One region of the Lysinibacillus sp. FSL K6-0075 genome, then DNA from elsewhere that is predicted to be linked to it. Evidence: a T-box and tRNA genes for the amino acid it is inferred to sense, from the RefSeq annotation. Region 1 holds a T-box; the other holds one or more tRNA genes.
What was found. A T-box is a leader RNA that pairs with one kind of tRNA and senses whether it is charged. The one in region 1 lies ahead of tyrS (tyrosine--tRNA ligase), so its partner is inferred to be a tRNA-Tyr.
Positions count from the first base shown of each region.

Region 2: it encodes a tRNA-Tyr, which carries the amino acid that the T-box ahead of tyrS (tyrosine--tRNA ligase) is inferred to sense. The anticodon was not compared.

Region 1 is NZ_CP151947.1:3,689,054-3,695,853, forward strand. Features, by position in the region: gene MHB65_RS18220 (MFS transporter) at 1-112, opposite strand, end outside; gene MHB65_RS18225 (MarR family transcriptional regulator) at 204-752, opposite strand; gene MHB65_RS18230 (iron-containing alcohol dehydrogenase) at 1,296-2,501, shown strand; gene MHB65_RS18235 (cobalamin-binding protein) at 2,632-3,435, shown strand; gene tyrS (tyrosine--tRNA ligase) at 3,487-4,755, opposite strand; T-box leader at 4,840-5,048, opposite strand; gene MHB65_RS18245 (transglycosylase domain-containing protein) at 5,151-6,800, shown strand, end outside.
Region 2 is NZ_CP151947.1:4,794,421-4,801,220, reverse strand. Features, by position in the region: rRNA gene MHB65_RS24150 (23S ribosomal RNA) at 1-471, shown strand, start outside; rRNA gene rrf (5S ribosomal RNA) at 539-654, shown strand; gene MHB65_RS24140 (acyl--CoA ligase) at 783-2,369, opposite strand; tRNA gene MHB65_RS24135 (tRNA-Asn) at 2,641-2,717, shown strand; tRNA gene MHB65_RS24130 (tRNA-Glu) at 2,831-2,905, shown strand; tRNA gene MHB65_RS24125 (tRNA-Val) at 2,961-3,036, shown strand; tRNA gene MHB65_RS24120 (tRNA-Tyr) at 3,055-3,138, shown strand; tRNA gene MHB65_RS24115 (tRNA-Gln) at 3,153-3,227, shown strand; tRNA gene MHB65_RS24110 (tRNA-Lys) at 3,241-3,313, shown strand; gene rocF (arginase) at 3,499-4,404, shown strand; gene sigW (RNA polymerase sigma factor SigW) at 4,538-5,101, shown strand; gene MHB65_RS24095 (anti-sigma factor) at 5,115-5,741, shown strand; gene cdaA (diadenylate cyclase CdaA) at 5,891-6,727, shown strand; gene MHB65_RS24085 (CdaR family protein) at 6,720-6,800, shown strand, end outside.

The sequences.
Region 1 (6,800 bases):
TAATCAGCGGTATTGTTAAATAAAGACTCGACATCACTACCATACCTGTCCAGGATAAAATAGTTGTCATTAAAGCATAATTTGCGCGATTTTCTGAAATTACAATGTTCATTAAATAAATCACCCTTTTTAGTTCGATTAACTTATAGTTAGATAATCTAATTAAATGACTGAAAATTAAACTGTATCAATATAGCTACAGTTTAACGTTCCACCTTTAGTTTTCTTTGTATAGATTTTAATAATTTACTCACTAGCTTCTCAAATACTTTTCGTTCATCAGGTTCCAAATCGCTTACATTAGAAGCGCATGCCGACCAATAAGTCGGTAAAACTTCAGCAATAAAAATACGACCTTCGTCCGTTAAACTTACATAGATCTTCCTCCGATCTTCTTTACTATGATTCCGTACAACAAGATTTCTCTTTTCCAGCCAATCAAGCATTGACGTTGCGGATGCTCTCGTAATGCCCAATCGTTTAGCTAAAGCAGACGGAGTCGCACGTCTCTCTCCATGTAGTGTCAGCAATAGTAATAAGTCTAATTTACTTTCTGTAATTCCAAAAGGAGCTAACTCATTGTCTATTACATCTAAAACATGATCACTTAACCATAACAATATTAATCCCAATTTCGCATTTTCTTGATTTGTATCACTGGCAGAAGATGTCTGAATCAGTTCAATATACGGCTCTACCCCTAATACTGGCAAATCATCTTCATTCGTGTACGTTTTCTTAATTTTTGTCATTGAATCACCTTTTAATTAGATTATCTAACTATCAACCATTCTAACTATAAATTTAATCGAAGGCAAGAACTTTTATTTCCACAAATTTCTTCAAAATAAAGCCACTACTTTTTTAGTGCAGACGCATTGCCTTAATTATTATAACCTACAATAATTATCCCCACATATTGTGACAATTTTATGTACTTTAAAATAGTAATTACATAGTTTCAAAATAACATAATCACTACCTTAATAATAAAAACAAAATATCAGTTATTTACTATTCAATAGATCATCAAAATAGAACTGTTTTCCAAAAAATATATTTTACTTTCATAGTAAAATATTTTTCAAACCTTATTAAATTAATATTCTACTACAAAGCAACATTTCACACCTTCTTTGACTCCTTAACTTTTTTGTAAAATAATAACATGAATAAAATTAACAATTTTAATAAAAATACGAGTTGAACTTTAACAAAAAATAGAATACGATGAATTGCGAAAGGTGGTTCACCATCATTCAAGCAATAATAATTTTTTAAAAGGGGTTGGAAATATGTCAGACGTTCTAAAGCAATTTGTTATGCCGAAAACAAACTTATTTGGACCTGGAGCAATTCAAGAAGTTGGTAAGCGCTTAAATGATTTAGAAGTGAAAAAGACATTAATCGTAACAGATGAGGGCCTACACAAATTAGGTCTCTCAGAACAAATTGCAAATATCATTACAGCTGCTGGAATTGATGTAGCAATTTTCCCTAAAGCAGAACCAAATCCAACAGATCAAAACATTGAAGATGGCATTGCAGTGTATCATGCTGAAAACTGCGATTCTATTGTTTCTCTTGGAGGAGGCAGCGCACACGATGCAGCAAAAGGTATCGGACTTATTGCTTCGAATGGTGGACGCATTCATAATTATGAAGGCGTTGATAAATCACAAAATCCACTTGTGCCATTAATTGCGATCAATACAACTGCAGGCACTGCAAGTGAAATGACTCGTTTCACCATTATTACAGATACAGCACGTAAAGTGAAAATGGCCATTGTTGATAAGCATGTAACACCATTACTGTCCATTAATGACCCTGAGCTTATGATTGGTTTACCTCCTGCTCTAACTGCGGCAACTGGTGTTGATGCATTAACACATGCCATCGAATCATTCGTTTCTACGAATGCCACACCAATTACAGATGCATGTGCTGAAAAAGTACTTCAACTGATTCCTGAATTTTTACCACGTGCCTATGCAAATGGAGCTGATATAGAAGCGCGTGAACAAATGGTATATGCTCAATTTTTAGCGGGAATGGCCTTTAATAATGCATCACTTGGCTATGTACATGCAATTGCTCATCAATTGGGCGGTTTCTATAATCTACCGCATGGCGTGTGCAATGCTATTTTATTGCCACATGTTTGCCGATTCAATGTAACAGCACGTACAGAGCGCTTTGCTCGTATCGCTGAATTATTAGGAGAAAATGTGGAAGGTTTAAGTAAGCGCGATGCCGCTGAAAAGGCTATTACAGCTATTGAGAAGTTATCACAAGATTTAAATATTCCTAGTGGCTTCCGTGAATTAGGGGCAAAAGATGAGGATATTGAGATCCTAGCAAAAAATGCATTGTTAGATGTGTGTGCTGAGACGAACCCTCGTAAAGCAACACTAGAGGATATCAAACAAATCATTACAAACGCAATGGGACCTATTGTGAAAAAAGAAGAGTCACTCGAAGCAGTTGTCCTTTCTTAATCGAAGGTTTCCTATAAGTTTATGACAATGGGTGGAGAAAACAAATGTTTTCTCCACCTTTTTTATACACACATTGTCTATCCTAGAAACTCTCGCTATACTTTTCTTAAAAAGAATAGGAGAAAACGATATGCGTTTAATTTCAATTTGTCCTAGCAATACAGAATTAGTCGCCTATTTAGGGCTGATAGACCAGCTCGTTGGCGTCGATGATTATTCGGATTGGCCAGCAACGGTTAAAGAGTTACCGCAGCTTGGGCCAGATTTATCGATTAATATGGATGCATTAGAGGCATTACAGCCTGATCTTGTCCTGGCTTCCTTGAGTGTACCCGGTATGGAAAGAAACATCGAGGCATTAAAAGAAAGAAATATTCCTCATATTATTTTTAACGCAAACTCATTAGAGGAAATTGCGCAGGATCTTATAACCCTCGGTAAGGCTTGTCAAGTGGAAGAACAAGCAAAGAACATTGCTGAAGAGTATATGCATTCCATCGAAAAAATGCATTCCATTGCACAAACCATCCCGAAGAAACCTACCCTCTATTGGGAATGGTGGCCAAATCCTATTTTTACTCCTGGGAAAATAAATTGGCTAACGGAAATTAGTGCTCTTGCTGGTGGCATCAATCTATTTCAAGATGTAGAACTTGCCAGTGTTCAAACTGATTGGACAGATGTTGTTGAACGTAAGCCCGACTACATCATGATGGCTTGGGTTGGTGTAGCATTTGAGCGTATACAACCTGCTCATTTATTAAAACGTCCATATGCCAAAGAGCTACATGCCGTTCAATCGGAACAGCTTCATGTAATGGAAGAATGGCTGTATTGTCGCCCTTCTCCACGACTTATTGAAGGTGCTATCAAGCTTGCAAAAATACTGCATCCTAAAGAATATGAGCAATTAAAACCTCCAAGTTTCTTATGATTAAAAAACCACATCCCCTCGTTTTTGGGAATGTGGTTTTGCTAATAGAAATTATACAAATTTCACCATATGATATTTTTTCTTACCTCGACGGACAATGCTGAATGCATCCTCTAAACGATCCTTCGCATCGAATACATAGTCTAAATCCGTCACCTTTTCACCATTTACACTAATTGCACCATTTGATACGTCCTCACGTGCTTGACGTTTTGAAGATGAAATGCCTGCTTCTACAAGAAGATCAACAATGTTTTTGTCCTCTTTAGCCATTTCAATAGAAGGAACATCTTTAAAAGCATCCTTCATTTCTTCAGCTGAAAGTGCTTTTAGATCCCCTGAGAATAAAGCTGCTGTAATACGAATGGCTTGCTCTAATGCCTCTTGACCATGAATTAAACGAGTCATTTCTTCAGCTAACGCTTTTTGTGCCTTACGTAAATGCGGCTCCTCCTCTACAGAGACTGCTAATGCTTCAATTTCTTCACGAGAAAGGAACGTGAAGATTTTTAAGTATTTAATGACATCTGCATCAGCAGCATTGATCCAGAATTGGTAGAACTCATATGGAGATGTTTTCTTACTATCTAGCCATACAGCACCACCTGCTGTTTTACCAAACTTTGTGCCATCTGCCTTTGTTACTAATGGAATCGTAATCCCAAAGGCTTTCGTTTCTTCCTCGTGTGTTTTACGAATAACCTCTAAACCTGTTGTAATATTACCCCATTGGTCAGAGCCACCTACTTGAATACGGCAATTGTAGTGATTATATAAATGATTGTAATCAATACCTTGAATTAACGTATAGGCAAACTCTGTAAACGAGATTCCTGTGTCAAGACGAGAAGCAATCGTATCCTTTGCTAACATATAGTTCACATTAATTAATTTCCCGTAATCACGTAAAAATTCAATTGTGTTTATGTTTCCAATCCAGTCACGATTGTTCACAAGCTGAGCACCATTGCCATCTTCCGCAAAATCAAAAATACGTTCTAATTGACTACGGATTCCTTGAACGTTTTTATCGATTTGCTCTACCGTTTGTAATTGACGCTCTTCTGAACGACCAGATGGATCACCGATCATCCCTGTCGCACCACCAACAAGTAAAATTGGACGGTGACCCACTTTTTGGAAGCGACGAAGTGTTAACAATGGAACAATATGTCCAATATGCATGGAGTCAGCTGTTGGATCTACACCACAGTATAAAGATACTGATTGTTCATCTAATAGTTTTGCCATACCTTCCGCATCTGTTTGTTGGTAGAGCAAACCACGCCATTCTAAATCTTGTAATAATTCGTTTGTCATGTTCATTCCTCCTAAAATGGTTGAAATTCGTTACGTGCATGGACATTTTTAAATAAAAAAAGTCCCTACACGCAAACAATTGCATGCAGGGACGTTAAGTTGCAAACTAACGCGGTACCACCCAGCTTGAAGATGTCATCCACCTTCCACTTCATTCAATCGCCTTTATCGCAGGCGCGCACGTCTAAGCTCCAAGCACGTAATTCGTCTCTACATTATGACCAGTTTTCACCAACCACTGGCTCTCTAAACAGGGAATATAGACACTACTGCAAACTCTTCATCACCAGAAAACTATAAACATAATTCTATACGATTCTTTTTCAAAGTCAATAACTATGTTCGTGCTAAAACAATATGTGCTATAATAGACAAGATTTTAGGAGGTCGATACATTGAAAGATTGGATTGAAAAAATCAATGCAAAGATCGATGAATTACTTGAACAAAAATGGATGAAGAAATTACGTATTTCAGGTAGTGTTACCTGGAACTTATTTTTACTATTTTTAGTCTTTGCATTGGTTGGTACTGTATTTGTCGGTTCAGTTGGAGCTGGTTATTTTGCTTCTCTTGTAAAAGAAGAACCGCTACGCTCAAAAGAAGAGCTGCGCGATCAAATTTTTAGTTATGAAGAAACCAGTGAAATTTATTTTGCCAACGATATTTATATTGGGAAATTGCGGACAGATTTAGACCGACGTGAAACTTCGCTTAGCAATGTTGCACCAGAGGTTGTGAATGCTGTTCTGGCAACAGAAGATGAATATTTCCGAGAGCATAACGGAATTGTACCAAAAGCGGTTATTCGTGGGTTATTACAAGATGTCACAAATTCTGCTACGCAAACAGGTGGATCTACACTTACCCAACAGCTTATTAAAAACCAAGTATTAACAAATGAAGTATCCTATGAACGTAAAGCTAAGGAAATTTTACTGGCGATGCGTTTAGAGCATTTTATGACGAAGGAAGAAATATTAGAGGCTTATTTAAATATTATTCCGTATGGTCGTAACTCTTCAGGACGAAATATTGCAGGTGTTGAAACAGCTGCTGAAGGGATTTTTGGCGTAAAAGCAAAAGAATTGTCTCTTCCTCAAGCTGCGTACATAGCTGGTATTCCACAGGCACCATTTGCTTATACACCATTTACGAATACAGGTGAACTGAAAAGTGAAGAAGCTTTGAAACCAGGTATTGATCGTATGAAAACAGTACTTTATCGTATGAAAGAAGCTGGTTATATTGACGATGCGCAATATAATGAAGCGTTAAACTATGATATTGCTGCAGATTTCCGCGGACCAGAAATGCGTGCGGAGGATCGTTATCCATGGCTGACTTATGAGCTTGAAGCTCGTGCAAATGACATTATTGCTGAAAAACTAGCAAAAGATGATGGGATTGACCCAGAGCGCTTAAAGTCAGAAAAAAAATTAAAGGATAAATATACGATTTTAGCAGATCGTGATGTTCGTTCTAAGGGCTATCGCATTTACTCAACTATTAATAAAGATATGTATGATGCGATGCAAAAAGCAGCAAAGGACTTCCAGTATTATGGACATACGTATACTGGTAAAGGGAAAGACCCTGTTACTGGTGAAGAAATTGATATTGAGATGCCCGTACAGGTAGGTAGTATTTTAATAGAAAATACCACAGGTCGCATTTTAAGCTTTGTCGGTGGTCGAGACTTTAAAACAATTCAAGTAAACCACGCAACACAAGCTTACCGTTCTAACGGTTCTACAATGAAGCCATTACTTGTTTATGGTCCTGCTATAGAATATGGAGTTATTGGTGCAGGTAGCCCATTAGTTGACGTGAAATTCTCTATTGGTAAATGGAGTCCAAGCAACTATATTACAAGTGATGAGCGAGGACTTATTCCTGCACGTGAAGCATTAGCAGACTCTCAAAACATATCAGCGCTACGTTTATATAATGATATTATTAATAGACGCCCCGCTGATTTGTTAGTAAAAATGGGATTCACAAAATTACACCCAGATGACTTCACTAACCTAGCAACTGGTATT
Region 2 (6,800 bases), 1.1 Mb from region 1:
GATAAAAGCTACCCCGGGGATAACAGGCTTATCTCCCCCAAGAGTCCACATCGACGGGGAGGTTTGGCACCTCGATGTCGGCTCATCGCATCCTGGGGCTGTAGTCGGTCCCAAGGGTTGGGCTGTTCGCCCATTAAAGCGGTACGCGAGCTGGGTTCAGAACGTCGTGAGACAGTTCGGTCCCTATCCGTCGTGGGCGTAGGAAATTTGAGAGGAGCTGTCCTTAGTACGAGAGGACCGGGATGGACACACCGCTGGTGTACCAGTTGTCTTGCCAAAGGCATCGCTGGGTAGCTATGTGTGGACGGGATAAGTGCTGAAAGCATCTAAGCATGAAGCCCCCCTCAAGATGAGATTTCCCATTACGCAAGTAAGTAAGATCCCTCAAAGACGATGAGGTAGATAGGTTCGAGGTGGAAGTGTGGTGACACATGGAGCTGACGAATACTAATCGATCGAGGACTTAACCAAAACGTTTGAAACATTCAATGCACGTTTATCCAGTTTTGAAAGAATAATTCTTTCAATTTAATACATGTCTAGTGATGATGGCAAAGAGGTCACACCCGTTCCCATACCGAACACGGAAGTTAAGCTCTTTAGCGCCGATGGTAGTTGGGGGCTTCCCCCTGTGAGAGTAGGACGTCGCTAGGCGCAAAAAGTCGCTACTGATACACTCAGTAGTGGCTTTTTTTTATTTAAGCTGATTTCTGGTAAGAAATATTTATAAACGCATAAAACAAGAAGGCATCCTCAATGGAGTGCCTTCTTGTTTTTGATATTTAACTTGTTTGAACTGGCGTAGCTCGTAGTTCGATACGGCGAATTTTCCCTGATGTCGTTTTTGGTAACTCCTCAATAAAGACGATACTACGAGGGTATTTATAAGGTGCAGTTAACGCTTTAACATGCTCCTGTAGCTCCTTTGTTAATTCTTCTTCATCACGCTCTTTGAAGCCCTCTCGTAAGATAACAAATGCCTTCACAATATGCCCTCTAATTTCATCTGGAGCAGCTACTACTGCACACTCTTGTACAGCTTCATGTTTGTTTAACGCATCTTCTACTTCAAATGGTCCGATCGTATAACCGGATGAAATAATAATGTCATCTCCACGACCTTCAAACCAGAAGTAACCGTCTTCATCACATTTTGCTTGATCACCTGTAATATACCAATCACCACGGAATGCAGCTTGTGTGCGTTCTGGTTCTTTATAATACTCTTTAAATAAAGCTGGTGAGGATTTATGAACAGCAATATCTCCAACCTCGCCAACTGGTGCTTCGTTACCTTCATTGTCGATAATACGTACAATATTACCTGGAGTTGGAACACCCATGGATCCAGGACGTAATTCTGTGTTTTCGAGTGTACCGATTAATAATGTGTTTTCTGTCTGTCCATAGCCATCACGTACTTTGAGTCCAAAATGATTCATAAACGTTTCAATCACTGGGCGATTTAAAGGTTCACCAGCAGAAACGGCACTACGGAGAGATGATAGATTATAGACTTGTAAATTATCGATTTTCGCCATAATTCTGTATTCAGTCGGTGTGCAACAAAGGACATTTACTTTTTCATCTTGCATTAATTGAAGATAGGTTTTTGCATCGAATCCCCCATGGTAGACGAATGCTGTAGCACCGAGCATGATTGTTGATAAAAAAGGACTCCAAATCCATTTTTGCCAACCAGGAGCAGCTGTTGCCCACACTAGATCGCCTTCACGTACACAAAGCCATTTTGAAGCCGCTGTTCTAATATGTGCATACCCCCAACCATGTGAATGAACAACACCTTTAGGTTTACCAGTTGTACCAGAGGTATAGGAAAGGAATGCCATATCATCGCGTTTAGTAGCTACAGCTGTAAATGTAGCTGGCTGCGAGCTTGCCAAGTCATCTAGAGAAGTCCAATCTCCTTTTGCAGCACCGATGACTAGTTTATTTTTTAATGTGTCTACAGAAGAAGTAATTTGGTCAACTTCGCTAGTAAATGCCTCATATGCAATCACTGCACTAGCAGAAGAATGCTCCATCCGATATTCTAAATCACTTGCACGCAGCATCTCTGAACATGAGATAGGTACAATGCCAGCCTTTAAACAGCCTAGAAAAACGAAATAGGCTTCCGGTAGTCGAGGAATAATAACTAATACACGATCGCCTTTTTGAAGCCCCTTCTCCGTAAAAGCATTTGCGTATTGATTCATTTTTTGAATGAGCTCCACATAAGACACTGTACGTCTCTCTTGTTGTGTATTTAACCAGCGTATTGCTTGGCGATCACTATCTTGCGAAAATTTTTCTAATTCCTCTGTGATGTTATAAAATTCAGGTGCAATTAAATCGTTTGATACCATCTGAACATTCCTCCCCTGGGAAATTTGATAGAAAATTCTTAAAACTATTTTTATTTTAACAATTACAATAATATACAGCAACAATATTTAATACGTTAAAGAGAAATATTAGATTTAATAGAGAACTATTTATGCTCTCAGATGGATATATAGGCAAACTTCGACAAAAAAATATAAAAATTATCACAAAATGACTTGCATTATTTATAATGCTTGCTATAATAATAAATGTACTTAAGAGGTTGTCTAAAACCAAAGTGAATAGCATTGTTCCGAAGTAGCTCAGTTGGTAGTAGCACCTGACTGTTAATCAGGTTGTCGCAGGTTCGAGTCCTGCCTTCGGAGCCATTTTTTTGCCCTATTTTAAGTACTATAATACATAAAATAATTTATGAAAAAAGTATTGCAATTATGAATTAAAAATGTTATTATAATTCTTGTCTTGTTTAAGACATAATAATGGCCCCTTGGTCAAGTGGTTAAGACACCGCCCTTTCACGGCGGTAACACGGGTTCGAATCCCGTAGGGGTCACCATTTAAAACATAGGCTTTATAAAGAAAATAAACTGTGATATAACACCTGTCTCTATGGAGGATTAGCTCAGCTGGGAGAGCATCTGCCTTACAAGCAGAGGGTCGGCGGTTCGAGCCCGTCATCCTCCACCATTCTTATTGTGTTATTTCGGAGGGGTAGCGAAGTGGCTAAACGCGGCGGACTGTAAATCCGCTCCTTAGGGTTCGGCGGTTCGAATCCGTCCCCCTCCACCAGTTTTATAAATGATTGGGGTATAGCCAAGCGGTAAGGCAACGGATTTTGATTCCGTCATGCCTAGGTTCGAATCCTAGTACCCCAGCCATTTTTTCTTTTATGAGCCATTAGCTCAGTTGGTAGAGCATCTGACTTTTAATCAGAGGGTCGAAGGTTCGAGTCCTTCATGGCTCACTTTTTTAGAATAAAAATTATTCAAAAGTGTTATATTAACTACAGATAACTAATCTCTTACTGAAAACAGTAGGAGATTTTTTTATGCTATTTACAATTGAATAAATATGCAACTTTCTGTCGAGTTGAGCCAAGTGGTATGTAGGCTTTACAATAGTCTTATAACTTTTAGGGGGTATAAAAACATGAATAAACTTAATATTTCTATTATTGGAGTACCAACAGATTATGGACAAACACGCCGTGGCGTAGATATGGGACCAAGTGCTATTCGCTATGCAGGTGTTGTTGAACGTTTAGAAGCTATCGGACACGAGGTACAAGATCAAGGGGATATTCGTGTTAGTCAAAAGCTTGCAGACGCAGCAGTTGATGAAAAGTTACTTAATTTAGAGGAAGTTGTAGACGTTAGCACTGCTTTAGCAAATAGTGTGCATGAAGTAGTAGAACAGAAAAAGTTCCCACTCGTATTTGGGGGAGATCATAGTATTGCTATTGGAACATTAGCTGGATTAGGTGAGCATTACAAAAACCTTGGTGTTATCTGGTATGACGCTCATGCAGATTTAAATACACCTGAAACAACACCTTCAGGCAATATACATGGAATGCCGTTAGCAGTTAGTATTGGGCTAGGACATGAGCGTTTAGTCCAAATTCGCAACTTTGCGCCAAAAATTAAGCCAGAAAACGTTATTATTATTGGAGCTCGTTCAGTAGACCCTGGAGAGCGTGAATTGATTCGTCAACAAGGAATTAAAGTATATACAATGCATGAGATTGACCGACTTGGCATGACACGTGTGATGGAAGATGCACTTACTTATTTAAAGGAACGAAATGTTGATGGCTTACACTTATCACTTGATCTAGACGGACTAGATCCACTTTATACGCCAGGAGTTGGTACACCAGTTCCAGGAGGGATTACGTACCGAGAAAGCCATTTAGCAATGGAAATGTTACAAGAATCAGGGATGGTAACTTCAGCAGAATTTGTAGAAGTAAATCCTATTTTAGATGAAAAGAATACGACAGCAAATGTAGCTGTTGCATTAATGGGATCTTTATTTGGGGAAACACTAGTTTAAAGAAAATTTGACAAAAAATTGCCTGTTGCCACATTGCATAAAAATCTTTTGCTATAATTGAAATAAAACGAAACTTTTCTTATCGGTGCGTCGTATAGTATAAGACAGTTGTAAAGGTGGAGAAGTTAACACAATGGATGCGTTAGTAAATAAGAGAATAAAACAAGTGCTTAAAGGCGATCAAAACGCATTTGCCGATATTGTGAGTCTCTATCAGCACAAACTGTACCAAGTATGCTATCGAATGTTAGGCAACAAACAAGAGTCTGAAGACATTGCTCAAGAAGCTTTTGTACGTGCTTATATGAACTTGCATACATTTGATCAGAAAAGAAAGTTTTCGACGTGGCTTTATCGCATAGCGACAAACCTCTGCATTGACCGTATTCGAAAAAAGAAACCGGATTATTATTTAGATGCAGAAGTAGCTGGTACAGAAGGTCTTGATATGTATTCGCAAATCGCAGCAGACGACCAGCTACCAGAGGAGCAGTTAGAACAAATGGAGCTGCAAGATCGCATTCAATATGAAATTGGACGATTGCCGGATAAATACCGTTCGGTTATAGTATTGAAATATATAGAAGAGTTATCGTTACAAGAGATTAGCGAGATTTTAGATATGCCGCTTGGAACGGTGAAAACGAGGATTCACCGCGGACGTGAGGCATTACGTAAGCAATTAAACAATCTGTAGGAGGGGGAGCGTCATGAATACTTGTCCAGAGCATATGATAGACTATATGCATGATTATTTAGACGGTGACATTAGTCGTGAGCATGAGCAAGAGTTGAAACAACACTTGCATACATGTAATGATTGTAAACAGTTGATGCAAGAATTGAGTGAAACAATCGCCTTTGTGAAGAGTGCTTCCCATATTACAGCGCCTCCGGATTTTGAAGCAGCAGTGATGGCTCGTTTACCAAAACCAAAAAGTCGAGTAGGTATACAAAAATGGATTCGCCGGCATCCGTTCTTTGTGGCAGCAGCAGTATTTTGCTTATTTATGAGTGCTACATTATTGGGTAGCTTCATGGATGACCAGCATTTCTCAGTGACCAAGCAACCTAATTTAGTTGTTGATGGTCAAACAGTGATTGTCCCTGAAGGAGAAGTGGTGAAAGGTGATATTGTTGTGAAAAATGGCGATTTGATTGTTGAAGGTGAAGTTGATGGCAACGTCACAGTGATTAACGGGCAATATATGGCATCTTCAGCGGTAGTTTCAGGGAGAATTGAAGAAATTGACGAAGTATTTGAATGGTTATGGTATACGATTAAAAATTCTGTAAAGACAGCCATGACATTTGAGGAAAAAGAAGAAACTAAATAACACTCTATACGTCCTAAAAAATAGTGCACGTGAGAGGCTGAAAGGTCTACTCTTCTGAGTAGACTTTTTATTTGAAAAAAGTTACATTTGTTAAGAATGTGATATACTTGAATGTGTATGGATTCGTAATGAAAAGTGGGGGATGCCACGTGCAAATTATCGAACATTTCACGGATTTAACGCCTGTGAATATTGTTATTAACTTCATTGATGTACTGCTCGTTTGGTACGTTGTTTATAAAGTCTTAACCCTCATTAAAGGTACGAAGGCTGTCCAATTACTTAAGGGAATATTCGTCATTATTATTGCGCGAATTGCAACAGACCTTTTAGGGTTACAAACACTTGGCTGGATGCTTCAACAAGTTATTGAGTTTGGTTTCCTAGCGATTATTATCATTTTTCAACCGGAAATCAGACGTGGTTTGGAACAAATTGGGCGAGGGAAGCTATTCCAACGCTCATCTAGTCAAGAAGAAGAGGAACAAACAAGGCTTATTGAGGCTATGAAGAAATCTGTTAGTTATATGGCCAAACGTCGAATAGGTGCGTTAATTTCCATTGAAAAAGAAACAGGTCTTAATGAATATATTGAAACGGGTATAGGGCTAAATGCTGAAATTTCATCAGAATTACTGATAAATATTTTTATACCAAATACGCCGCTACATGATGGGGCGGTTATTATGCAAAAAGATAAAGTGACGGCAGCAGCTTGTTATTTACCTTTATCTGAAAGCCCATTTATTTCAAAAGAGTTAGGGACACGCCACCGTGCTGCTCTTGGCTTAAGTGAAGTCACAGATGCTATTACCATTGTTGTATCAGAAGAAACAGGTGCAATTAGCATAACATTAAATGGTAATCTCCATCGAAATCTTTCTCTAGAGGAGTTCGAAACATTATTACGAAAAATGTGGTTCGGATCAGCACAAGAATCAAATGCATCCTCTAAGTTGACTTGGAGGGGGAAAAAGAATGGATAAAATGATGGATAGCCCTTGGGTATTAAGAATCATCGCGCTATTTTTGGCATTTTTGCTTTTTTTCTCAGTTCGT